One region of the Vogesella sp. LIG4 genome, then DNA from elsewhere that is predicted to be linked to it. Evidence: predicted binding sites of a transcription regulator. Region 1 holds the regulator's gene; each other region holds the start of a gene.

Region 1 (7,755 bases):
CCTTCCTTGATCGTTACATCGGCGGCGCGTTCGATCAGGTTGTCGCTCATGCCCTGTGCCACCGCCGCCAGGGTGCCCATCGAGCACGGGCAGATCACCATGGCGTCCGCCGGGTTGGAGCCGGAGGCCGGCGGCGCGAACCATTCCTCGCGGCCGAACACCCGCAGCTGGCCGTCCGCCGGCTGGTAGCGTGCGGCCAACCATTGCTGCAGCTCGGCCGGGCGCGAGGGCAGGGTGAGGTTCATTTCCTGCTGCGCCACCACCTGCGCCGCCTGCGAGTACAGCACCCACACCCGCACGCCGGCGGCGAGCAGGCAGTCGATCAGGCGCAAGCCGTAGGGCAGGCCGGAGGCGCCGGTAAGGGCAACGGTAACGGTGTCAGGTTTCATCCGTGGCGGACTCCGGCAGATTCTGGGTATGGTCTTGCGGCAGCAGGCAAGACGATGCGGGGGCAAGGCAGAGACTGGCGGCGCTGCGAGGCTCCGCTTTTATTTATGGCTGTCGCCGCTGCGGCCATCCAGCTGGCGGTGGCGCAGCAGCACCTGCTCATCGGCAAAGCCTGCGGCCAACCTTTCGGTCAGGTAGACCGAACGGTGCTGGCCGCCGGTACAGCCTATGGCCACGGTGACGTAGCTGCGATTGTCCTGCTTGAAGCGCGGCAGCCAGCGCTGCAGGAAGGTGGCGATGTCCTGCTGCATCTGCGCCACTTCCGCCTCGCCGGCAAAGAAGTCGCAGATTGCCTGGTCGCGGCCGGTGAGCGGGCGCAGTTTTTCGTCGTAGTAGGGGTTGGGCAGGCAGCGCACGTCGAACACGAAATCGGCATCCAGTGGAATGCCGTGTTTGAAGCCGAAGGATTCGAACACCAGGGTCAGCCGGCTGCTGTCGGCCTCGGCCAGCACTTTCACGTAGCTGCGCAGCGCATTGGCCGACAGGTTGCTGGTGTCGATGCGGTGGCCCAGATCCACGATGTGCTCCAGCATCTCGCGTTCCAGCTGGATGCATTCCTCCACCGTCAGGCGGTTGCCGGACAGCGGGTGGCGGCGGCGGGTCTCGGAGAAGCGCTTCACCAGCACTTCGCTGGTGGCTTCCAGGTACAGCAGGCGCACGTCGGTGCCGCCGGCTTTCAGCTGGGCCACCACCTGCGGCAATGCGGCCAACGTTGGTGCCGAGCGGGTATCCACGCTGATGGCGATGTGCTGGTAGCCGAACTGGCTGTACAGCGCCATGGCATCGGCCAGCATGGTGGCCGGCAGGTTGTCCACGCAGTAGTAGCCGACGTCTTCCAGCACCCGCAGTGCCACGGATTTGCCGGAGCCGGACAGGCCGCTAATCAGGATCAGCTGCATGTTCCTGGTCCCGGAGCAGGTTGGTGTGGCGGTCGATGAATTCACGGGTGCTGTCGATACCGCGCAGCTGCAGGATGTAGTTGCGCACCGCGGCTTCCACCAGTACCGCCAGGTTGCGGCCGGCGGCCACCGGCAGGATCACCTTGCGCACGGTGACGCCGAGAATGTCCTGGGTTTCGGACTGAATGTTGAGGCGGTCCAGTGCCTGCATGGCCTGGTCGTTGGCCTTGATCAGCTGGATGATCAGCTTCAGCACCTTCTTCGGCCGTACCGCGGTTTCGCCGAAGATGGTACGGATATTGAGGATGCCGAGGCCGCGCACTTCCAGGAAGTCGCGCAACAGCGGCGGGCAGCGGCCTTCCAGCGTTTCCGGGCCGATGCGGTACAGCTCCACCGCGTCGTCGGCCACCAGGCCGTGGCCGCGCGAGATCAGTTCCAGCGCCAGCTCGCTCTTGCCCATTGCCGAGTCGCCCATGATCAGCACGCCGATTTCCAGCACGTCCAGGAACACGCCGTGCATCACGGTGGATACCGCCAGTGCGCGCGCCAGGTAGATGCGCAGCACGTCCATCAGGTACGGGCTTTCCAGCGGCGTGCTCATCAGCGGCACGCTGTCGCTCTGGCAGTAGTCCTGCAGCAGCTTGGGCACCGGCTGGCCGTTGGCGACGATCACCACCGCCATGGTCTTGTGGAACAGTTGATCCAGCGCGGTGCGCGCCGCTGCCTGCTCCAGCTTGTCCAGGTATTCCACCTCGGCCAGGCCCAGCACCTGCACCCGGTTGGGGTGGATGAAGTTCAGGTGGCCGACCAGCGCCTGTGTCGGCCGCTGTTCGTCGTTGGAAATCAGGTTGTCGGAACCGGCCTTGCCGGCGATCCAGCTCAGGTTGAGTTTGTGCTGATTGTCCTGGAACAGGCGGCGGACACTGACATTAGGCATGGTGGCTGTCTTCGCAAAGCATGGCGTGCAGGGTGAGATTGTCGGCGCAACACATCTTTTCGCGCAGGCTGCGGCTGGAGAACAGCTGGGCCAACTCCGACAGCACCTGCAGGTGCAGGTCGGTAGCCTGCTCCGGCACCAGCAGCACGAACAGCAGGTTCACCGGCTTGCCGTCCGGCGCCTCGAACGGTATCGGGGTTTTCAGGCGCACGAAGAAGCCGGTGGCGTCCTTCAGGCTCTTGAGGCGGCCGTGCGGAATGGCCACGCCCTGGCCCAGGCCGGTGGAGCCCAGCTTTTCGCGGGCGAACAGGCTGTCGAATACATCGCTGCGCGCAATGCCGAAGCTGTTCTCTACCAGCAGGCCGATTTGTTCGAACAGCCGTTTCTTGCTGGAGATTTCCAGGTCGGCCAGTACGTGCGACTGGGGAAGAATCTTGCCGATCAAGCTCATGATATCTGTGAGGGGCAGAAAAACGTCGGCCATTCTACGCTGAGTCCGGCGTTTTCCATAGCAAGGTCAGTGGTTGCGGCTAGCAAAAACGGGAGCCTGTGGCTCCCGTTGTCATCTTGCTGTCGTCCTGATTTACAGGGCGGCATCGGCAGCGTTTGCCTGCGGCGTTACGCTACGGTGTTCCCCCTGTTTTTCCTTGAATTTCAGAACCTGACGGTCCAGCTTGTCCATCAGGGCATCGATGGCGGCGTACATGTCGGCGTCGGTTGCCTCGACATGGATGTCCTTGCCTGCCAGATGCACATTGACCTCCGCTTTTTGTACCAGTTTATCCACGGACAGCGTCACGGTGATGCCGATCACGTTATCGACATGGCGGGTGATGCGTTCCAGTTTGCTCTCGATGAATTCGCGCAGGGGCGGGGTAATTTCGAGGTGAAGACCGGTAATTTTGAGGTTCATACCCTGACTCCTTCTGTTGACGGCACGGTCGGGCTGGCCGTACCGGGTTTTCGTCGCACTCTTTCTTTTAAAGTGCTTTGCGAAGGTTAACTGGCGGTATCTGCATAGCTTCACGATACTTGGCTACGGTGCGCCTGGCAACCTGTATGCCCTGTGCCGTGAGGCGGTCGGCGATGGCACTGTCGGACAGCGGTTTCCTGTTGTCTTCACCATCGATGATCTGGCGGATATGCGCCTTGATCGCCGTGGCGGAGCATTCGCCGCCGCTATCGGTTTCCAGGGCATTGCCGAAGAAGTATTTGAGCTCGAACAGGCCTCGGCTGCACAGCAGATACTTCTGGGTGGTGACCCTGGAAATCGTTGACTCATGCAGCCCGAGTTCATCCGCGATGTCGCGCAGAATCAGGGGTCGCATGGCCACTTCGCCGTGTTCAAAGAACGCCTGTTGCCTGTCAACGATAGCTTCCGACACTTTCAGAATAGTGTCAAATCGCTGCTGGATGTTTTTCACCAGCCAGCGCGCCTCCTGCAGTTGGCCGCTGAGATTGTGGCTGCTGTCTCGCTGTTGCAGCATGCCGGCATATAGTTGATTTACCTGCAGTTTCGGCAGCGCGCCGCGGTTGAGCTGGGCCATCCAGCGACCGTTGCGCCGAATCACATGGATATCCGGCGCCACGTAGTGGGTTTCGCCCTGATCGAAGCCGCTGGTCGGCCGCGGGCGCAGGGTGGAGATCAGCTGGTGCGCGGCACGCAGTTCGGCTTCGCCCACGCCAAGCAGTTTCTTCAGCCGTACGTAGTCGCGGTTGCCCAGCAGTGCCAGGTGCTCGCGCACCAGGGTCAACGCCAGCTCGCGTGACGGGGTGGCCGCCGGCAATGCGGCCAACTGCAGCTGCAGGAATTCGGCCAGATCACGGCTGCCGATGCCTACCGGCTCGAACTGCAGCAGCAGCTTGCGTAGGTATTCCAGCTCGTCGGTGTCGATGTCCAGTTCCAGCGGCAGGCTGGCGGCGAATTCATCCAGCGGCGTGGTGAGGTAGCCGTCTTCGTCCAGTTCGTCGATCAGCAGCGTCAGCAGCGCGCTGTCGCGGCGGCTCAGTGGCCGCTCGCCGATCTGCGCTGCCAGGTGCTCGCGCAGGGTAGGGCGGCAGGGGGTGTTGAGGATGGGGTCGAACTCGTCGTCGTCATCGCGGCTGCCACTGCCGGAACCGCTGCCGCTGCCCCAGTCGCTGAGGTCCATTTCCTCGCGCTCGCGTTCGCGTTCCTGCGGCGCGTCCTCGCCGCCGCTGTCGCCGGCGGTGTCGTTGCCGCTGCCGGCTTCCACCGGCTCATGCTCGGCGGGGCCGTCGCCGTCGGCGCGTTCCAGCAGCGGGTTTTCCAGCAGGTAGCGTTCCAGCTCGCTGGACAGGTCCAGGGTGGACATTTGCAACAGCTTGATCGACTGCTGCAATTGCGGGGTCAGGGTCAGATGCTGGCTGACTTTGAGTTGCAGTGTCTGTTTCATGCCGCTTTACAAGTGGAAGTGCTCGCCCAGGTACACCTGGCGCACCTGTTCGTTGCTGACCAGTTCGGCCGGCAGGCCGGAAGCCAGCACGCGCCCTTCGGAGATGATGTAGGCGCGGTCGCAGATGCGCAGGGTCTCGCGCACGTTGTGGTCGGTGATCAGCACGCCGATGCCGCGCTCCTTGAGGAAGGAGATGATCTTCTGGATGTCGATCACCGCGATCGGGTCCACGCCGGCAAACGGTTCGTCCAGCAGGATGAAGCGCGGGCGGGTGGCCAGCACGCGGGCGATCTCCACGCGGCGGCGCTCGCCACCGGACAGCGCCATGGCATTGCTGTCGCGCAGGTGGCCGATGTTGAGATCGTCCAGCAGCAGCTCCAGCTCCTTGTCCAGCTGTTCGCCGCTGTAGCCGGCCACTTCCAGCACCGCCTGGATATTCTCTTCCACCGTCATCTTGCGAAAGATGGAGGCTTCCTGCGGCAGGTAGCCCAGGCCCAGGCGCGCGCGCTTGTGGATGGGCAGGTGGGTGATGGCTTCGCCGTTGAGGCTGATGTTGCCGGCGTCGGCGGCGATCAGCCCCACCACCATGTAGAAGCTGGTGGTCTTGCCGGCGCCATTGGGCCCCAGGAGGCCGATGACTTCACCGCTGGCGATGTCCATCGACACGTCCTGCACCACGGTACGCTTCTTGAAGGTTTTCTTCAGGTGCTGGATGGTCAGGCGGCTTTGCGTCATGGCTTTTCCTGCGCCTTGGGCTGGAGGATCACGGTGACGCGGCCCTTGGCGGCGCCACTGGCCGTCGGGTTGTTGCCTGCCACCTGGTAGATTTCGGTGACGGTGTTGTAGGTGATCTGCTCGCCGGTCACCAGATCCTGGCCGCGCTTGACGCGCGCCTTGCCGGTGAGGATGACCTGGTTGCTGGCGCTGGTGTAGTCAACGCGGCTGCCCTGGCCGTCCACGTATTCGTTCTTGCCTTCCACTTTCTGGCGGAAGGTGGCCGGGTTGCCGAAGGCCTGCAGCGTCTGGTTGCCCTGCGTGTCGCGGGTGACGATGGTCTTGTCGGCATGCAGGGTCAGCGTGCCCTGGGTGGCAACCACGTTGCCTTCCAGGATGTTGATTCCCTGCTTCTGGTCCAGCGAGCCGCGGTCGGCGGCCAGTTCGATCGGCTTGTTGCTGTCGGCCCGTTCGGCGTAAACGTTGGCCGCAACACCGCTCAAGCCCAGAATCAGGGCGAGCATCAGGCTATGGCGCATAGTGCATCCTTACTTGGGACAGCAGTTTGAGCTGCCCGGCTTGATGGTTATAGATGAGGCCGACGCTGCGCACCCGGCTGTTGCCGTAGTTCATCAGCACTTCGGTATGCGAGCTGGCCAGCTGGTTGCGGTTGTCCAGGCGCAGTGCCTGGGTCTGCAGTGTCATGTCGGGTTTGCCGGCCTGCCCGGTGCGCAGCAGGTGCACGTTGCCGCTGAAGTCGGCGATGTCCTGCGGCCGGTTGTAGCGGCCGCTGTCTGCAGTGATGTGCAGGTCCGGTGCGCCCTGCTGGTACTGTTTCAGGTCGGGAGCCGTGAAGTATACCGATTCCACCTTGGGCAGCTTCCACATGCGGGTGGCCACCAGCTGCTGCCACGGGCGGCCCTGTTCATCGAAGCGCTTGGCGGTGAGCTGCTCGATGGTGTACTCGGGCTGGTTGGGGTTGAGCTCGCGCTGCGCCGGCTGCTGCCACTGGGTCAGCACGTCCAGCCAGGAGGTGAGCAGGCCCATGCCCACGAGCAGGGCCAGCGGGAACAGTTTGCCGGCGCGGGTCTTCATGCCAGGTAGGCCGCCATCAGGCGCTCATAGTTGCCCTGCGCCTGCAGGATCAGCTCGCATAGCTCGCGCACCGCGCCGTTGCCGCCACTGCAGCCGGTAACGAAGTGGGCATGCTGGCGCACGAAGCTGGGTGCATCCGGCACCGCCACCGCGAAGCCGGCGCGCGACATCACCGGCAGGTCCACCACGTCGTCGCCGATGTAGGCGCACTGGCTGGCGGTGAGGCCAGTTTTCTGCAGCAGCTCGGCAAACACCGCGCGCTTGTCGTGCACGCCTTCGTAGTAGTGGTCGATGCCCAGGCCGCGGGCGCGGTGTGCCACGCCCGGCGCGGCGCGGCCGGTGATGATGGCCAGCTGCACGCCGGTGGACTGCAGCATTTTCAGGCCGTGGCCGTCCAGGGTGTTGAAGGCTTTCAGCTCTTCGCCGCTGGCGGTGATGAAGATGCGGCCGTCGGTGAGTACGCCGTCCACATCCATGATCAGCAGCTTGACCTGTTTTGCCAGTTCGGTAATCGGTTGCATGGGCAGTCCTAAACCACGCCTGCCTTCAGCAGGTCGTGCATATTGAGTGCGCCGGCAAGGCGCCCCTGCTGGTCTACCACCAGCAGGCCGTTGATCTTGCGGCGTTCCATTTCCTTGACGGCTTCCACCGCCAGCAGGTTGGCCGCAATGGTGCGCGGCTGGCGCGTCATCACGTCGTCGATGGCGAGGCCGGCCAGGTCCAGCGTGCGGTCCAGTGTGCGGCGCAGATCGCCATCGGTAAAGATACCGATAAGGCTGTCGGCAGCGTCCACCACCGCGGTCATGCCCAGGCCCTTGCGCGTCATTTCCAGCAGTGCTTCTTTCAGCGAGCTGCCGCTTTGTACCCGCGGCAGCGCGTCGCCACTGTGCATCAGGTCGCTGATGTGCACCAGCAGGCGGCGCCCCAGGCTGCCGCCCGGGTGCGACAGCGCGAAGTCTTCCGGCTTGAAGTTGCGCGCATCCAGCAGCGTCACCGCCAGCGCGTCCCCCAGCGCCAGCGCGGCGGTGGTGCTGGTGGTGGGGGCCAGGCCCAGGGTGCAGGCTTCCTTTTCCACCGCGGCATCCAGGTGCACGGTGGATTCGCGCCCCAGCGTGGACTGCGGGCGGCCGGTCATGGCGATAATGGGAATGCCCTTGCGTTTTACCGCCGGCAGCAGCGCGACCACTTCCGCGCTTTCGCCGGAGTTGGACAGCGCCAGCAGCACGTCCTGCTCGGTGAGCATGCCCAG
Region 2 (7,755 bases), 1.3 Mb from region 1:
GGCGACTTCGTCGTTGGCGATGCCACCCTCAACCGCTTCTTCGCGCTGCACGTGATCGCCATTCCGCTGATCCTGCTGGCACTGGTGGTGGCTCACCTGATCGCACTGCACGAAGTGGGTTCCAACAACCCGGACGGCGTGGAAATCAAGAAGCTGAAGGGCGAGGACGGCAAGCCGCTGGACGGCATCCCGTTCCACCCGTACTACACCGTGAAGGATGTGCTGGGTGTGGCCGTGTTCCTGATCGTGTTCTCCGCCATCGTGTTCTTTGCGCCGGAAATGGGCGGCTTCTTCCTGGAGCACCCGAACTTCGACCAGGCTGACCCGCTGAAGACCCCGCCGCACATTGCACCGGTTTGGTACTTCACCCCGTTCTACGCCATCCTGCGCGCCATTCCGTCCTTTGCCGGTACCCAGGTATGGGGTGTGCTGGCCATGGGTGCCGCCGTGGTGCTGATTGCTTTCCTGCCGTGGCTGGACAAGTCGCCGGTGAAGTCGATCCGTTACCGTGGTCCCAAGTTCAAGTTCATGCTGGTGCTGTTCATCATCGCCTTCATTGGTCTGGGTATCCTGGGGGCGGCGCCGTCCACCAACCTGCGTACCCTGGTGGCACAGGTGTTCTCTGCCATCTACTTCGCCTTCTTCCTGGGCATGCCGTTCTACACCAAGAACGACGTGGGCAGCACCCCGGTGCCGACCCGCGTAACCGACAGCACCCCGGCGCGCCAGATGCGCTTCCTGGTGCTGGTGGTCGTGACCGTGGTGGCAGCCACGCTGTTTGCCAAATTCATCTGATAGAGGGGGCAAAATGAACAAGACTATCCGTCAACTGATTGCTGCCGCTGCCCTCTTGCTGCCGGTTTCCGCTGCCATGGCATCGGAAGGCCCGGCCCTGGAGAAGGCGCCGATCAACGTGCAGGACACCGAAAGCCTGCAACGTGGTGCGCAGATTTTCGTCAACTACTGTCTGTCCTGCCACTCGGCCAGCGCCATGCGCTACAACCGTCTGACCGACATCGGGCTGTCCGAAGAGCAGATCAAGAACAACCTGATGTTCGCTACCGACAAGATCGGTGACCAGATGAACGTGGCGATGGACAAGAAGGACGCCAAGGCCTGGTTCGGTGCAACACCGCCGGACCTGTCCATCATCGCCCGCTCCCGCGGCGCCGACTACCTGTACGGCTACCTGCGTGGCTTCTACCGTGACGACACCCGTCCGACCGGCTGGAACAACATGGTGTTCGACAAGGTGGGCATGCCGCACATCCTGTGGCAGTGGCAGGGCGAGCAGGTGCTGAAAACCGAGAAGGGCGCCGATGGCCAGGAAGAGCACAAGCTGGAACTGGTGAAGGCCGGTACCCTGACCAAGCTGGAAAACGGCAAGGCCAACACTGTCGAGTTCGACAAGCGCATGGCCGACCTGACCAACTTCCTGGTGTATGTGTCCGAGCCGGCACAGGTAAAACGTCAGCAGGTGGGTTACGTGGTACTGATGTACCTGTTGCTGTTGCTGTTGCCGTTTGCCTACTTCCTGAAGAAAGCCTACTGGGAAGACGTGCACTAAACCTGCTGTTGCAGGCCGGTACAAAGCGGAGCGATTGCTCCGCTTTTTCTTTTTATAATCATTGACTTATGCAATTTTATTGGCTATTGCCACGGCAAAAGTGCTAAAATTGCCTGTTATTTCATCAATTGTCGCCAAAAGAAGGAAATCCGTTCGCCATGATGACTCTTTATTCCGGAACCACTTGCCCGTTCAGCCAGCGTTGCCGCATCGTGTTGTACGAAAAAGGCATGGATTTCGAGATTATCGATGTGGACGTGCTGAACAAGCCGGAAGACCTCGCCGTGATGAACCCGTACAACGAGGTACCGGTGCTGGTGGAGCGCGACCTGATCCTGCACGAATCCAACATCATCAACGAATACATCGATGAGCGTTTCCCGCACCCGCAGCTGATGCCTGCCGACCCGGTGATGCGCGCCCGTGCCCGCCTGTTCCTGTTCCGCTTCGAGCAGGAACTGTTTGCGCACGTGAAGACGATGGAAGCCGGCGCTACCGGCAAGGAAGCCAGCAAGGCGCGCGATGCCATCCGCGACGGCCTGGTAACCATCGCGCCGATCTTCTCCAAGCAGAAGTTCATGCTGGGTGAAGAGTTCTCCATGATCGATGTGGCCATCGCCCCGCTGATGTGGCGCCTGGAGCACTACAGCATCGACCTGGGCAAGAATGCCGCACCGATCCTGAAGTATGCCGAGCGCCTGTTCCAGCGCCAGTCCTTCATCGACTCGCTGACCCCGGCCGAGAAGGCCATGCGCAAGTAAGGAGCGGCCATGACTGTCAGCACCAGACCGTATCTCATCCGCGCCCTTCACCAGTGGTGTACCGACCAGGGGCAGACGCCCTATATCGTGGTGTGGGTCGACGAAAACGTGCAGGTACCGATGGAGTATGTGAAAAATAACGAAATCGTGCTGAACGTCGGCTATGGCGCCACCCAGGGGCTGCAGATCGACAACGAGTGGCTGTCGTTTTCTGCCCGCTTCGGCGGGGTGTCGCGCGAGATCTGGATTCCGATAGGTAATGTGCTGTCGATCTTTGCCCGTGAATCCGGCGAGGGCATGGGCTTCGAACTGGAAGCGCTGCCCAAGCGTGCAGAGCCGCCGGCGCGTCCGGCAGAGGCTGTCGCACCTGTGGCGGCCGAGCCGGTGGAAGAGAGCAAGGGCGCAAAGGTGATTACCTTTCCTGGCCGGCGCTGACGTCCCGCAGCAAAACAAAACCCCCGCATCGCGGGGGTTTTGTTTTGCTGCGGCCAACCTGTAGTTGGCCGCAAGGCAGGTTTACTCGATGCGTTCGCCGTGCAGCACCACGTCCAGGCCTTCGCGTTCTTCTTCCTCGCTGACACGCAGACCCATGATGGCGTCTACGGCCTTCAGCAGCACGAAAGTGACGGTGGCGCAGTACACCGCGGTAACGCCGACACCGAGTGCCTGGGTGGACAGGCTGCCTTCCACGCCGCCGATGTTCTTGACTGCGAACACGCCGGTCAGCAGTGCGCCGATGATACCGCCCACGCCGTGTACGCCGAAGGCATCCAGCGAATCGTCATAGCCCAGCATGTGCTTGAGGCTGGTGGCGCTCCAGTAGCACACCACACCGGCGATCAGGCCGATGGCCAGCGCGCCCTTCGGATCGACGAAACCGGCAGCCGGGGTGATGGCCACCAGGCCGGCTACGGCACCGGACACGATGCCGAGTACGGACGGTTTGCCCTTGGCGATCCATTCCGCAGCCATCCAGCCCAGCGCGGCAATACCGGTAGCTACCTGGGTGGTTACCATGGCCATGGCGGCACGGCCGTCAGCAGCGGCGGCAGAGCCGGCGTTGAAGCCGAACCAGCCCACCCACAGCATGGAGCCGCCGATCAGGGTCAGCACCAGGTTGTGCGGCGGCATCGCTTCCTTGCCGAAGCCCACGCGCTTGCCCAGCACCAGGGCGCAGATCAGGCCTGCCACACCGGCGTTGATGTGCACCACGGTACCGCCGGCGAAGTCCAGCACGCCCTTGTCGCCCATCCAGCCGCCCGGTGCCCATACCCAGTGGGCTACCGGCACATACACCGCCAGCGACCACAGCACCATGAATACCAGCATGGAGGAGAACTTCATGCGTTCGGCAAAGGCACCGGCGATCAGTGCCGGGGTGATGATGGCGAAGGTCATCTGGAACATCATGAACACCCCTTCCGGGATGGTCGTCGCCAGCGGGTGCACGGTCAGCTTGCCGGCATCCTTCAGGTACAGCATGCCATCAAGGAACAGGCGATCCAGACCACCGATCAGGCTGTTGCCGGGCATGAAGGTCAGGCTGTAGCCCACCACGGCCCACAGTACGGTGATGGCGGCACAGATGGCGAAGCTTTGCATCAGCGTGGCCAGCACGTTCTTCTTGCGTACCATGCCGCCGTAGAACAGCGCCAGGCCCGGAATGGTCATGAACAGCACCAGCGCGGTGGAAGTCAGCATCCAGGCGGTGTCGCCGGCGCTGATGGTGTTGGCCGCAACCAGGGTCGGGGCGGTATTGTCGGCCAGTGCCGGCAGTGCGGTCAGCAGCCAGGGCAGGCTGGCGGCGGCAAGCAATTGCTTTTTCATGTTCGGTTCCCTCTCTATCGCATTGTTATTGTTGGCGCTCAGACGGCATCGGCACCGGTTTCACCGGTACGGATGCGGACCACCTGTTCCACATCGAAGACGAAAATCTTGCCGTCGCCGATCTTGCCGGTGCGGGCTGCGCTTTCGATGGCTTCCACCACCTGGTCCAGCAGCTCGTTGGCAATGGCGATTTCAAGCTTTACCTTGGGCAGAAAGTCCACCACGTATTCGGCGCCGCGATAGAGCTCGGTATGACCCTTTTGACGACCAAAGCCTTTCACCTCGGTAACGGTAATCCCTTGAACACCGATGGCGGAAAGCGCTTCCCGCACTTCGTCAAGCTTGAACGGCTTGATAATGGCACTGACCAGTTTCATGGCGACTCCTTGAGATAGATGCCTGATGGCGCATGGTTGGAGAGACAGGTCAGCCAATGCACGAACCGTGCCAGTTTGAATTTTCTTTAATTTTCAATTGGCTAGTGTTTTTTGGTGCAAGCTGCTGGCTTTTGCGAAGCCGATGCACCAAGCCGGTGGCCCGCGCTGCGCCGGAATGGTGCATGGGTGGTTTGTGCAGTCGGAAGGGGTTTTTGCTAAACTCAAAGACCATCATCATGACAAAGTCAAGGTCGCGCCATGTTCAGCCAGAAACTGTTTGACGAAATCAGCAACAAGATCAGCGAAACCATCGCCGCCAGCCCGGCCAAGGACCTGGAAAAGAACATCAAGGCCATGATGGCAGCCACTTTCAGCCGCATGGATCTGGTAACCCGCGAGGAATTCGATATCCAGCAGGAAGTGCTGGCACAGACCCGTGCCCAGCTGACCGCCATGGAGTCCCGTCTGGCGCAACTGGAAGCGCAGCTCAACCCGGCACCTGCCGTTGAGGCCGCTGCAGACAACGACCCGGCCCAGCACGACTGAGCATGAGCTTCGCCGTCTGCCTCAGCCGGGCGCTGGCCGGTGTGCAAGCGCTGGAGGTGGCGGTCGAAGCGCATCTGGCCAACGGCCTGCCGGCATTCACCCTGGTGGGGCTGCCGGATATCGAGGTAAAGGAAAGCCGCGAGCGGGTACGTGCCGCCTTGCAGCAATCCGGTTTTGAGTTTCCGGCACGCCGGATCACGGTGAACCTGGCGCCGGCCGATTTACCCAAGGAATCCGGCCGTTTCGACCTGCCGATCGCCATCGCCCTGCTGGCTGCCGCCGGGCAGGTACCGGCGGAGCAGCTGCCCGCTTACGAATTCGCTGGTGAGCTGGCGCTGAGTGGCGAACTGCGCCCCATCCGTGGCGCGCTGGCCATGGTGGCGGCGGCCAGAGGCAGCGGGCGCAAGTTCATTCTGCCGGCATCCAGTGCGCAGGAAGCGGCACTGGTGCCGGGGGTGGAAATCTACGGTGCAAGCACCTTGTCGGAAGTCTGCGCCCACCTGGCCGGCCTGGCAGCGTTGTCGCGCTGTAACGCCGAGCAGGCCGCCGGTGCGCTAATGACCGATTATCCTGACCTGAGCGATGTGCGTGGTCAGGGCGCCGCCAAGCTGGCACTGGAGATTGCCGCCGCTGGCGGGCATAGCCTGCTGATGCAGGGGCCGCCCGGCACCGGCAAATCCATGCTGGCGGCGCGCCTGCCGGGCTTGCTGCCAGCCATGGCAACCGAGGAAGCGCTGCAAAGCGCCGCGGCGTTGTCGCTGACGGTGGCCGGTTTCGATGCGGCCAACTGGGGGCGGCGCCCGTTTCGTCATCCGCACCACACCGCTTCCGCTGTCGCCCTGGTGGGTGGCGGTTCCGACCCCCGCCCGGGGGAAATCACCCTGGCGCATCACGGCGTGCTGTTTCTGGACGAATTGCCGGAGTTCGACCGCAAAGTGCTGGAGGTATTACGGGAACCACTGGAGACCGGGGAAATCCATATCTCTCGCGCCGCACGGCAGGTGACGTTTCCGGCGCGCTTCCAGTTGCTCGCCGCCATGAATCCCTGCCCGTGTGGTTATCTGGGGCATCCCCGCAAGCCTTGCCGCTGCACGCCTGAACAAGTGCTGCGATATCGCGCTAAAATATCTGGCCCATTGCTGGATCGTTTTGATTTAATGGTGGAGGTGGGCAGTTTGCCACTGGCGGAGTTGCAGCAGCTGCCGGCAGGGGAGCGCAGCGCCGATGTCCGCCAGCGGGTACACCGTGCCCGCGAACGGCAGTGGCAGCGCCAGGGCAAGCCGAATGCCGGCTTGAGCGTGGCCGAGCTGGACGAGGTATGTGCGTTGTCGCAGGGGGAACGCGATAATCTCAACCTGTTGCTGGAAAAACTGGCATTGTCTGCCAGGGCGTACCACCGCGTATTGCGGGTGGCGCGTACCCTGGCGGATTTGCAGTAAGAAAACGTGCTGAGTCGGACACACCTGCTGCAGGCGGTGCAATTCCGCCGCGGGCTGGCCGGGTTCGGCAGTAATGAATGACAGAGTCGCAGTGGCTCGAATCAGTGGGTCTCATGAGTAATAAAGATCATAAAAATACGCGCAGCAGCCGCAGTTCTACCGGTTCCCGCAAGGGCGGCGGTGGCGGCATGATGGCAGGCATCCTGGTGGGCCTGATCGTCGGCGTGGGCATTGCCATCGGCGTGTCGATGTACCTGAGCCGCTCGGCGACGCCGTTCACCAATATGGAGCGCCTGCAGGGCAAGCAGACGGCTTCAGTGCCCGAGGCCGAGCTGCTGGAGCCGGGCGCCAAGCTGTCAACCGCCACCCCACCGGCCAAGCCAGCAACCAACCCTGCAAGCCCCGCGGCCAACCCGCAGCCTGCCTCGGCCCCCGCCGTCAACGGCAAACCGGCCACGGCTGGCAAGACCACCCAGGCGCCGGCGGATGTCGATGGCCAGCGTTTCGACTTCTACAAGATCCTGCCGGGGCAACAGGAAGCGGTGCCCAGCACCGACAAGGGAACTGCGGACACGGCTTCCGGCTCCAATGCGGCCAGCCAGCGCTTTTTCCTGCAGGCCGGGGCTTTCCAGTCGGAAAGCGATGCTGACAATATGAAGGCACGCCTCGCCCTGATGGGGGTGGAAGCCAAGATTCAATCGCTGAACATGGCGGACAAGGGCCTGCTGCACCGTGTGCGCATCGGGCCGTTCGAGCGCCAGGAAGATATGGATGCCATGCGTGCCCGCTTGCGGCAGGAAGGCATCGAAGTCTCCATCGTGAAACTCCCTGTAAAGTAAGGTAACGAAAGAAAACCATGAAGAAATGGCTGTTTGCAGTGCTGATGATGGTGAGTGGTCTGGCCAATGCCGCCATTGTGGAAGGCAAGGATTATGTCGTACTGGCTACCCCGCAGCCGGTTAGCACGCCGGGCAAGGTAGAGGTGATCGAGTTCTTCTCCTACCACTGCGTTCACTGTTTCCACCTTGAGCCCTTCATTACGCCGTGGTCCAAGAAACTGGCCAAGGATGTGAGCTTCCGCCGCGAGCAGATCGTGTGGGGCAAGCAGATGGAACCGCTGGCACGCCTGTTCGCCACCTTCAAGGTAACCAACACACTGGAGCGCCTGCACGGCCCGGCCATTACCGCCATGGTGCAGCAGCACGTGGATCTGACTGACGAAGCCGCTACCACCAAGT
Region 3 (7,755 bases), 550 kb from region 1:
CAGTGGCGCATATGCAGCATCGCGGTCCAACACGATACCGAGATACCACTCGGTACCGGTAATTGGCACGATCTTCAGTAGGCGCTTGTGCCCATCCAGCTCAATCGTGGTCAGCGCTTGGGCGGTTTTGCTTGCCATGGCATCGACGTCAACAATGGCCGGGAGGTAATGGCGGATCGGCTGCGAGAACGCTGCTATCTGCGGATATCCAATCAGCTTGCCGTCACGTTGTACTAGGAAACTGAACCCGGCTACCGGCAGCTTCAGCGAGAGGACGCTGGAGACGATATTACCGAGTTCAACATCGCCCCCCGCTACCGCTTGAACCTGCCCGCCAGCCTTGTATGGTGCAGCAAACGTCACGACCAACTTTTGTGTGCTCTTGGCGATGTACGGCTCAGAAATCACTGTCGCGGCAGTTCTCTGCGCTGCCACATACCATGGCCTCACGGTCGGGTCGTAGCCGGGCGCAGGCTGTTTGTCGACCGAGTAGACTATGCGGTGGTCAGCGTATCCAACATAGAACAGACTGAATCCACCGGCTATGGCCGCCTGCGCCAGATGCGGACGCAACGGCACCACCCCAGGCAGATAAGGCAATACCGATTCGGTCACCTGCTTGCGGCTTTGAACCCAGTTGGCGATATCGCGACTATAGCCGTTCAGGGTCATGGCCAACTCACGATTTAGCCCTGCGCTGACTTCACGCTGCATACGCAGGTAAGCAATAGCGGCCACCAAGGAGGTGCACAACAGGATGACGGCGACGATAAACAGGATAAAACGGGCACGCAGCGAAGCCATGGGACTCCTCTTGCAAACTAATGAGCGTAGGCAAGCTCGACACAGCGCCGGGCTAGGATCTCGGTCGGATCGATCAGCGCTACCGTACTGTCGCCCAATTTGAAACGCTCACATTGAGGGAGTATCAGCGGCAACTCTGTGCAGCCGAGGACCAACACTTGGGCACCAGAGTCGGCAAGGTGTGCAGCTGCTGCCAGCAGTTCTTCCTTGCAACGACCTGTGGTATAGCCAGCCTTGACCCCTTGCTCGCCATAGATGGCTTCCATTACCAGGTTCTGATGGGTTGGATCGGGAATGAGCAGCGTAAGGCCGGCGGCGTCTGCAATGGTGTGATAAACCCGGCTTTGCACCGTACCGGAGGTAGCCAGCAGTCCTACAGGCCTCGCGGTGCCGTAGTGCTTACGGATATACCCGATCGTCTCTTCCAGCATGTGAACCACAGGCACACTCAGGTAAGGTTGGATGCTGGGAACAAAGGCGTGAGCGGTGTTGCACGGAATGGCGATGGCATGGGCTCCGTCCGCCTCCAAACGCTTGCAGGTGGATAGCATGGCCACGGTTGGGTCGGTCTCTCCGCGAAGCAGATTGGCGGTGCGATCGGGAATCTGAGGATTCTGTTCCACCACCATCTTGATGTGATCCTGGTCGCGGGTGGCCGGTGTGTTATGGATAACCTTATTCATGAAATCGACCGTTGCCGCCGGCCCTACACCGCCGACGATCCCCAGCTTGAACGGTGCCGATGTAACCTCCCTTTGATGAAGTAAGGCATATTCGGCATAGATCTCATTAATATCTGCTAATGCAATGCCAAACCTCTGCATTTCGGCTGCTACCATGGCTAGCTCTGTAAACCCTGGCAGTAGCAGATCTGCTTGTTGCTCCTGCAACTGATGGCAGGCCCGGCTTACTAATTCGATTACAGCTTTATCAGCCCCGCCTACCTGTAAGCCACGAGTACCGTATACGGCCTCCATGAGTCCTTCTTGTTCAAGGGAAGAAGGGTAGATCAGTTGGTAATGTTCGCCAAAATAGCGCTCGAACAGCCCCGCATGGCGCACATAGTCAGATGTCAGCACCCCAAGCCGGCTACCAGGCGCTATCCGGGCTGCAACATACTGGGAAAGTGCATCCATCATATCCAGCACGGGCGCCTCGAGTTCGGTCTGAATCTCATCGCGAAACACGTGGCTGGCGAAGCACGGAAGTAAGATGGTATCCACGCCACGTTGGATCAGGGTACGGCCAGTTTCAAACACATAGAGCTTACGTGCGATAACATTACTGTCTTGTTCCAGTGAAGTACCGGCTCCACGGAAAGGGTGCTGTTCGAGCAGGAAATGTAGTTCCGTCTCTGCGTGACCTGCGGTATGCGCTTTCAGCAACTTACCGAACAGGTCGGCGCCAGCCAGCGCGCCCAGCCCGCCGATGATGCCCAGGGTTCTTTTGTTCATGATCGTGACGACTTAGCGAAAGAAGGCGGCCGCATCAAGCGGCCGCACAGGGTTAAACATCAGGTGCGGGCTTCCGCCGGTTGAACAATCTCTTGTGGGTTCTGCTCACCTTCCAGCTTGGCAACCACGGCAGTGGCAAGGCTATTGCCCAGCACATTGGTCGCAGTGCGTCCCATATCAAAGAACTGGTCGATCCCCATGATCAGCAGCAGCCCCGCTTCCGGCAGATGGAACATGGGCAGGGTTGCTGCCACAACCACCAGCGAAGCACGTGCTACACCGGCCATTCCTTTGCTTGTCACCATCAGTACCAGCAACAGAACCAGCTGCTGAGTAAAGCTCAAATTAATGTTGTAAGCCTGGGCGATGAACAGTACGGCAAACGCCTGATACATCATCGAGCCATCCAGATTGAACGAATAGCCAAGCGGCAGCACGAAGCTGGAAATACGCTTAGGAACACCAAATTTCTCTAGAGAATCGATGGTTTTCGGGTAGGCGGATTCGCTACTGGCAGTCGAGAACGCCAGCATGATCGGTTCACGAATATGCTTCAGAAGCTCACCAACCGACTTGCCGAGAAACAGATAGCCCACTGCCAGCAAAAGCCCCCACAGTAGTGCCAGCCCCAAATAAAACTCGCTGATCAGTTTGCCGTAGCTCAGTAACACCCCAAGGCCCTGTACCGTGATGACAGCCGCCATGGCGGCAAATACGCCAATCGGCGCCAGACGCATCACGTAGTCCGTGATGCGGAACATGATGCGCGCCAGTTCATCGATGCATTTGTCAAACGCGGTATGCCCCTGACCTTTGACAAAGCCGAGCGCAGCCCCGAAGAACAAGGAGAACACCAGGATCTGCAGGATTTCATTTCCAGCCATGGCTTCTGCAATGCTTTTGGGGAAAACATGCGTGATAAAGCCCCTGAGATTCAGATCTGCTGTTTTCAACCCCGCACTTGCAGCAGCATCCGGCAGTACCAACTGCATGTGATTACCAGGCTCAAACAGATTGACCAGTGCCATGCCGAGCAGAAGGGATGCAACGGATGCGCAAATGAACCACAGCATGGCTTTGAGGCCGATGCGACCAACCGCACTAGCATCCCCCATGCTGGCAACACCGGTAACCAGGGTGGCAAATACGAGTGGAGCGATGATCATCTTGATCATCCGTAAAAAGATGTCTGTCACTATGCTGAAGTAGCCGGCAATATCCTTGGCGGCCTGCGCGTCAGTGGAAAAGCTGTGGCATAGGTAACCAACCAGAACGCCCAGAAGCATTGCCACGCCAATCTGGCGAGTCAGTTTTTGGGTGTTCATGGCCGCCCTCCCATCAGTACTTGGTGACAGACAGAGCGTGAACCGTACGGGCCGGTCTCGGCGGGTAAAAATTTTTTTGGAATATTCATGACAGACTCCTGTGTAGGCGCATGCGGTGAGTGCGCCATTGAATTCTAGAGTCGGACTAGAAGCTCCTTGATGAGGATGGCTCATGTCGCTATGCGGATTCGGAATAGCTTTTTTTGTGCGCTAAACAGATGATTTAGGATGAGTCTGGTATCGATTGACCAAGCCGAGGTGTAGCAGAGGGGAGTAGGGACGATGTATATCAGATGGATAGATGACCTCCTGGCTCTGGCCGAAACCAAAAGCTTTTCACGGGCAGCGGAAAGTCGTCATATCACCCAATCGGCGCTATCACGTCGTATACGATCCTTGGAGGAGTGGGTCGGGGCAGATTTGGTCGATCGGGGTATCTACCCCCTGGAGTTGACGCCAGCAGGTAAGCTTTTCTGTGAACAGGGGCGAGAGGCGCTGCAATTGCTGCTGAGTGCTAGGGCGGAAATTCGCCAGGAAACTCGCATGCCTGGTAAGGCCATCCAGATTCGGGCCGGGCATACGCTGTCAATGACCTTCCTACCTAAGTGGATGAAGCAATTCCATTTTCATCATGGGCAGTTTAATACTCGCGTAGTGGCTGAAAATGTGCTCGATGCTGTGACCGCGCTCTCGGAAGGTAGCTGTGACCTGATGTTCTGCTACCATCACCCTCTTACCCCCATTCTGCTAGACCCGGAAAAGTTCGAGTATCTATCGTTAGGGCATGAAGACTTTATCCCTGTCACGGCGCGGCTACCTTCGGGGCGTCCTGCTTTCAGTTTGCCAGGGCGGAAAACGGCACCAATCCCATACCTGGCGTACACCTCCACTACCTTCCTGGGGAGAGTTGTTGAGGTGATTCTGAAACAGGCGCCAGTTGAGCCCTTCCTTGAGCGCTGCAACGAAGCGGATATGGCCACGTTGCTGCTGAACATGGCCCGTGAGGGTTATGGGGTGGCATGGGTACCAGAAAGTGCGGCGGTTGACGCCTTGCAAAAAGGGGAGCTCGTCTACGCAGGCCAAGATGAATGGCATGCTAGGCTCGAAATCCGGGTCTATCGCGCTATCAACAATTCCAATGCGGCTCTGCAGGAGTTATGGCAGTCCTTGCAAAGGTAATGCACGACGTAAAAGAGTACTTTATTTACGGCTAGACCATCATCAGCGCCGTCACTACATTCCCAGTCTCAATTATTACGAGCTATTCCGAAGGAGAGAGAAAACCTTGCGGGTCGTTGCTTTTTGGCAAGGCTCCAAGCCAATACTTATCCGAAGTTGTTTGCCAAAATTTTTGCAAACGTTCGCCAGTCTTCTCCGGGGAGCCCCATACCGCCTTGTTTCTCCCATTGATTCTTCATCGCGCCTCCCCAAGCTTTCAGCTCTGCAGGACTGGCATACGATAGCCTCTCAAGAACGAAGTGTCGTTCTGCTGCTGGTACGCCAGCCGCGGTAGGTAGACCATAGCGTTCTCGATACTTGTAAGCGGTACGAGATGAGCACTTCAGATGTCGGGCCATGTGCGATACATTTCCACTGGCTTCAACAAAGATGCGAACGAACGCAGCTATCGATTTGAACGGGTCATCCGACAGTAGCTCAGCATCAGGTTTTGATGCTATTTCAACCTCTACGGTTACTTGTCGGAGGTGATCGACTCCTTCAAATAGTGCAGCCAGGATCATTGCGATGGCCTGTCCTGATGCACCCTGCCCAAAAAATGCCGCGTCGATCTCTAAATGCCTTCCCTGATAGCTCGGGGATAGCAGTGCTGGGTAATGCTTTTCTAGCCAGTCCACCGGGAATTGGGTCTTGATGTGCCGACTGAGAGAGGAGTCCGGCGCTTTCTTTTTTATATCTCGTGTAATCCCTAGCGCTTCGCACCGTGTCTTGACTGGAGGGATGAGTTCTTTAGGGGAAATTCGCTCTGGTTGGGAGAGCAGCCAGGTCGCAAATTCATGGTACCGAGTGACAGTGGGATGGTCCCAAGAGGGAGTGGATTCACGAGTCGGTGCGACATGTAGAAAATGATATTCCGGCGGAAGTAGAAAACCGTCGGTACCTTCGGTACGGAGTAAGGGTGTTTTATGCTTAATGCAAATGTCAACACCCGGCAGTTGATGTTGTCGTTGCCACCATCCAATTTTTTTCTCTTCCACGCATTGCTGGCAGGCCCGCGCTGCTTTGAGGAGTGGGCCATCAGCAGGTTTAAGCCAGCGGCGAATCAAGGGCTGATAGGTTAGTTCTGAATGTTTCTGACCAGGATAGGCGTAGTGGAACGGAATTAAGGTATGGCGCGCCAGATACTGCTCCGGATGCATGGCCAGCTGTTCCGAGAAGTAAAGAAGCTGTTGGCGGTCTTCGTTTCGTTTTCGGTGGTCCTGGGCCGAACCCAGGGTATAGCGAAGTAGCGCGCTAAAGCTTGGTATGCCGTTCAGGAACGCGATCCTGCCCGCATGGCCCAGTCCAAGTTCATCTGGATGCGGCTTCGCCATTATGAGCATGGGGACACCTTATTCATGATGCAGATGTGGGGGAACGGGGTGCAGCTGAGCCAAGCTTCGAATCACTTGTGCAAGGGCATGAGCGTGGGTAGCTGTGCCATCCCATACTTCTCCAAGTGCTGCCATCAGTTCACGATTTGTCCGGACGTCTGGCTTGTCCGTAATGGCTAGCTTAGATTCTGCATAAATGCATAGCTTGTTGAGTAGCTTGGTTCGACGCGTAATTTGCCCTGACAGCACCCTGCTGACTTGGGATTGGTTTACGCCCATCGCCATCGCAAGTGCTGTCTGGGTGATGCCTGCTGCTTTGAATAGGGATGCCAGCTCATGGGCTTTCTGCTTGGGGTCGTCAGGGTGCATATCCTGATTATGCATAAAATCCTCATAAATGCATAGTTGTGGCGCGGGAGGAACCGTGCGAATGCTAGCCGTTGGGAAGCAGGCCACTATCTTGCTGACGGCGAGCCTTGGTTACTTGCTGGATAGCCTGCACGGTCAGTGGTAGGCGCGCCAAGGTACCTAGCCGCATGCGTAGAAGAGGAAGCTGTTTGTAGAGCATCTGCAGGCTGATACGTTTCAGATCTGGAGAGGCATTTATGATGTCCAGAGCGGCTTGTTTAACGAGCTGAGCAAGCTCTACATCACGTTCATCCCAGGCGATTCTGGGTGAAGAGTACTCGCGTGGTTTTGACACGGAATGCTCCTGCAGCCAAGCGCGATCATTGCGATACAGCCAGGCAAATGTCGCCGGTTCGAGTAGCCGGAGTGTCTTGGTATTGAGCTCGGGGTTAGCCTCATACACGGCTAGCCAACTCTGGCGTGCTTTTGCTTTGGCCATGTCATTCCTTACTGCGTGCCATCGTGCTTGTAGACCCGGCGTTGTACGCAAAATGGTGGTGATGGTGGAGACGGAAATGCCATGCTTTGCCGCGACGATAGCCTTGTCCTCCCCAGTCTCCAGATCCAGGATCAGCTGTACATAGCGCTCTGCCTTCAATTTCTTTGGACGTCGCTTGTAGGCCAGACCGTGGCCTGCAGCACAAACAAGAAATGTCTTGATGTCTACTCCGGCCGATGCGGCTGCTTCCCGAGCCGAGATTTCTGCATTGGCAAAGCGATTCAGCAGAGCTGGGCTGCTTTCAGTCTTCCTCTGCTCAGGTGGCGGAGTCTGGGCTTGGCAATCGATTGTTGGTTCCGTCCACGCATCGCACTCGGAGAGAAATATCTCCGGTGTGGGGTACAGCCAGCTGATGATGGCCAATTGATGCAGAGGGTGTCGGACAAATCGCGGAACTGACAACATGTGGCGCAGATGTTGTTCGGCCGCGAGTGATGTGGCCGGCAATGGGGCTAACTCGGGTACCACACGCAACTGAGCGCAATGAGCCAAGTAGCTGGGTATTGCCAAACTGATACGCGGCCTCCCTGTTTTGGTAGCGTACCCCGCGGCAACCAGCGCTCTTGCATGGCAGTGCACAACAGACGCAGGGGAAAGCACTTGGTAAAGGGAGCGGTTCCCCAGCGCCAACGCACCGCGGGCAAGTCTGACTAACGCATCGTTCTCTTGGACTGGGATAGGCTGCCCGATGGTATTGCGGGGGGCATCCAGTT

Evidence for each region. The regulator sigma-54, encoded in region 1, starts transcription at its own class of promoters, with help from an activator protein. The targets are predictions, from matches to a motif close to CTGGCACGCTTCATGCTT.
Region 2: glnK (P-II family nitrogen regulator) is a predicted target of sigma-54. The motif match lies at 4,589-4,606, and genes of this name have one in related genera.
Region 3: PSELUDRAFT_RS06780 (dicarboxylate/amino acid:cation symporter) is a predicted target of sigma-54. The motif match lies at 3,617-3,634, and genes of this name have one in related genera.

What each region holds. Positions count from the first base shown of each region.
Region 1 is NZ_LT607802.1:1,983,840-1,991,594, forward strand. Features, by position in the region: gene PSELUDRAFT_RS09325 (flavin prenyltransferase UbiX) at 1-389, opposite strand, end outside; gene rapZ (RNase adapter RapZ) at 489-1,346, opposite strand; gene hprK (HPr(Ser) kinase/phosphatase) at 1,327-2,283, opposite strand; gene PSELUDRAFT_RS09340 (PTS sugar transporter subunit IIA) at 2,276-2,734, opposite strand; gene hpf (ribosome hibernation-promoting factor, HPF/YfiA family) at 2,867-3,196, opposite strand; gene PSELUDRAFT_RS09350 (RNA polymerase factor sigma-54) at 3,264-4,697, opposite strand; gene lptB (LPS export ABC transporter ATP-binding protein) at 4,704-5,432, opposite strand; gene lptA (lipopolysaccharide transport periplasmic protein LptA) at 5,429-5,950, opposite strand; gene lptC (LPS export ABC transporter periplasmic protein LptC) at 5,940-6,506, opposite strand; gene PSELUDRAFT_RS09370 (HAD family hydrolase) at 6,503-7,027, opposite strand; gene PSELUDRAFT_RS09375 (KpsF/GutQ family sugar-phosphate isomerase) at 7,036-7,755, opposite strand, start outside.
Region 2 is NZ_LT607802.1:649,781-657,535, reverse strand. Features, by position in the region: gene PSELUDRAFT_RS03045 (cytochrome bc complex cytochrome b subunit) at 1-795, shown strand, start outside; gene PSELUDRAFT_RS03040 (cytochrome c1) at 809-1,567, shown strand; gene PSELUDRAFT_RS03035 (glutathione S-transferase N-terminal domain-containing protein) at 1,726-2,328, shown strand; gene PSELUDRAFT_RS03030 (ClpXP protease specificity-enhancing factor) at 2,338-2,763, shown strand; gene PSELUDRAFT_RS03025 (ammonium transporter) at 2,845-4,155, opposite strand; gene glnK (P-II family nitrogen regulator) at 4,194-4,532, opposite strand; gene PSELUDRAFT_RS03015 (accessory factor UbiK family protein) at 4,791-5,078, shown strand; gene PSELUDRAFT_RS03010 (YifB family Mg chelatase-like AAA ATPase) at 5,081-6,517, shown strand; gene PSELUDRAFT_RS03005 (SPOR domain-containing protein) at 6,631-7,356, shown strand; gene PSELUDRAFT_RS03000 (thiol:disulfide interchange protein DsbA/DsbL) at 7,374-7,755, shown strand, end outside.
Region 3 is NZ_LT607802.1:1,433,568-1,441,322, forward strand. Features, by position in the region: gene PSELUDRAFT_RS06770 (methyl-accepting chemotaxis protein) at 1-804, opposite strand, end outside; gene PSELUDRAFT_RS06775 (amino acid racemase) at 822-2,258, opposite strand; gene PSELUDRAFT_RS06780 (dicarboxylate/amino acid:cation symporter) at 2,318-3,583, opposite strand; gene PSELUDRAFT_RS06785 (LysR substrate-binding domain-containing protein) at 3,866-4,762, shown strand; gene PSELUDRAFT_RS06790 (TniQ family protein) at 4,909-6,144, opposite strand; gene PSELUDRAFT_RS06795 (helix-turn-helix transcriptional regulator) at 6,154-6,519, opposite strand; gene PSELUDRAFT_RS06800 (TnsD family Tn7-like transposition protein) at 6,569-7,755, opposite strand, start outside.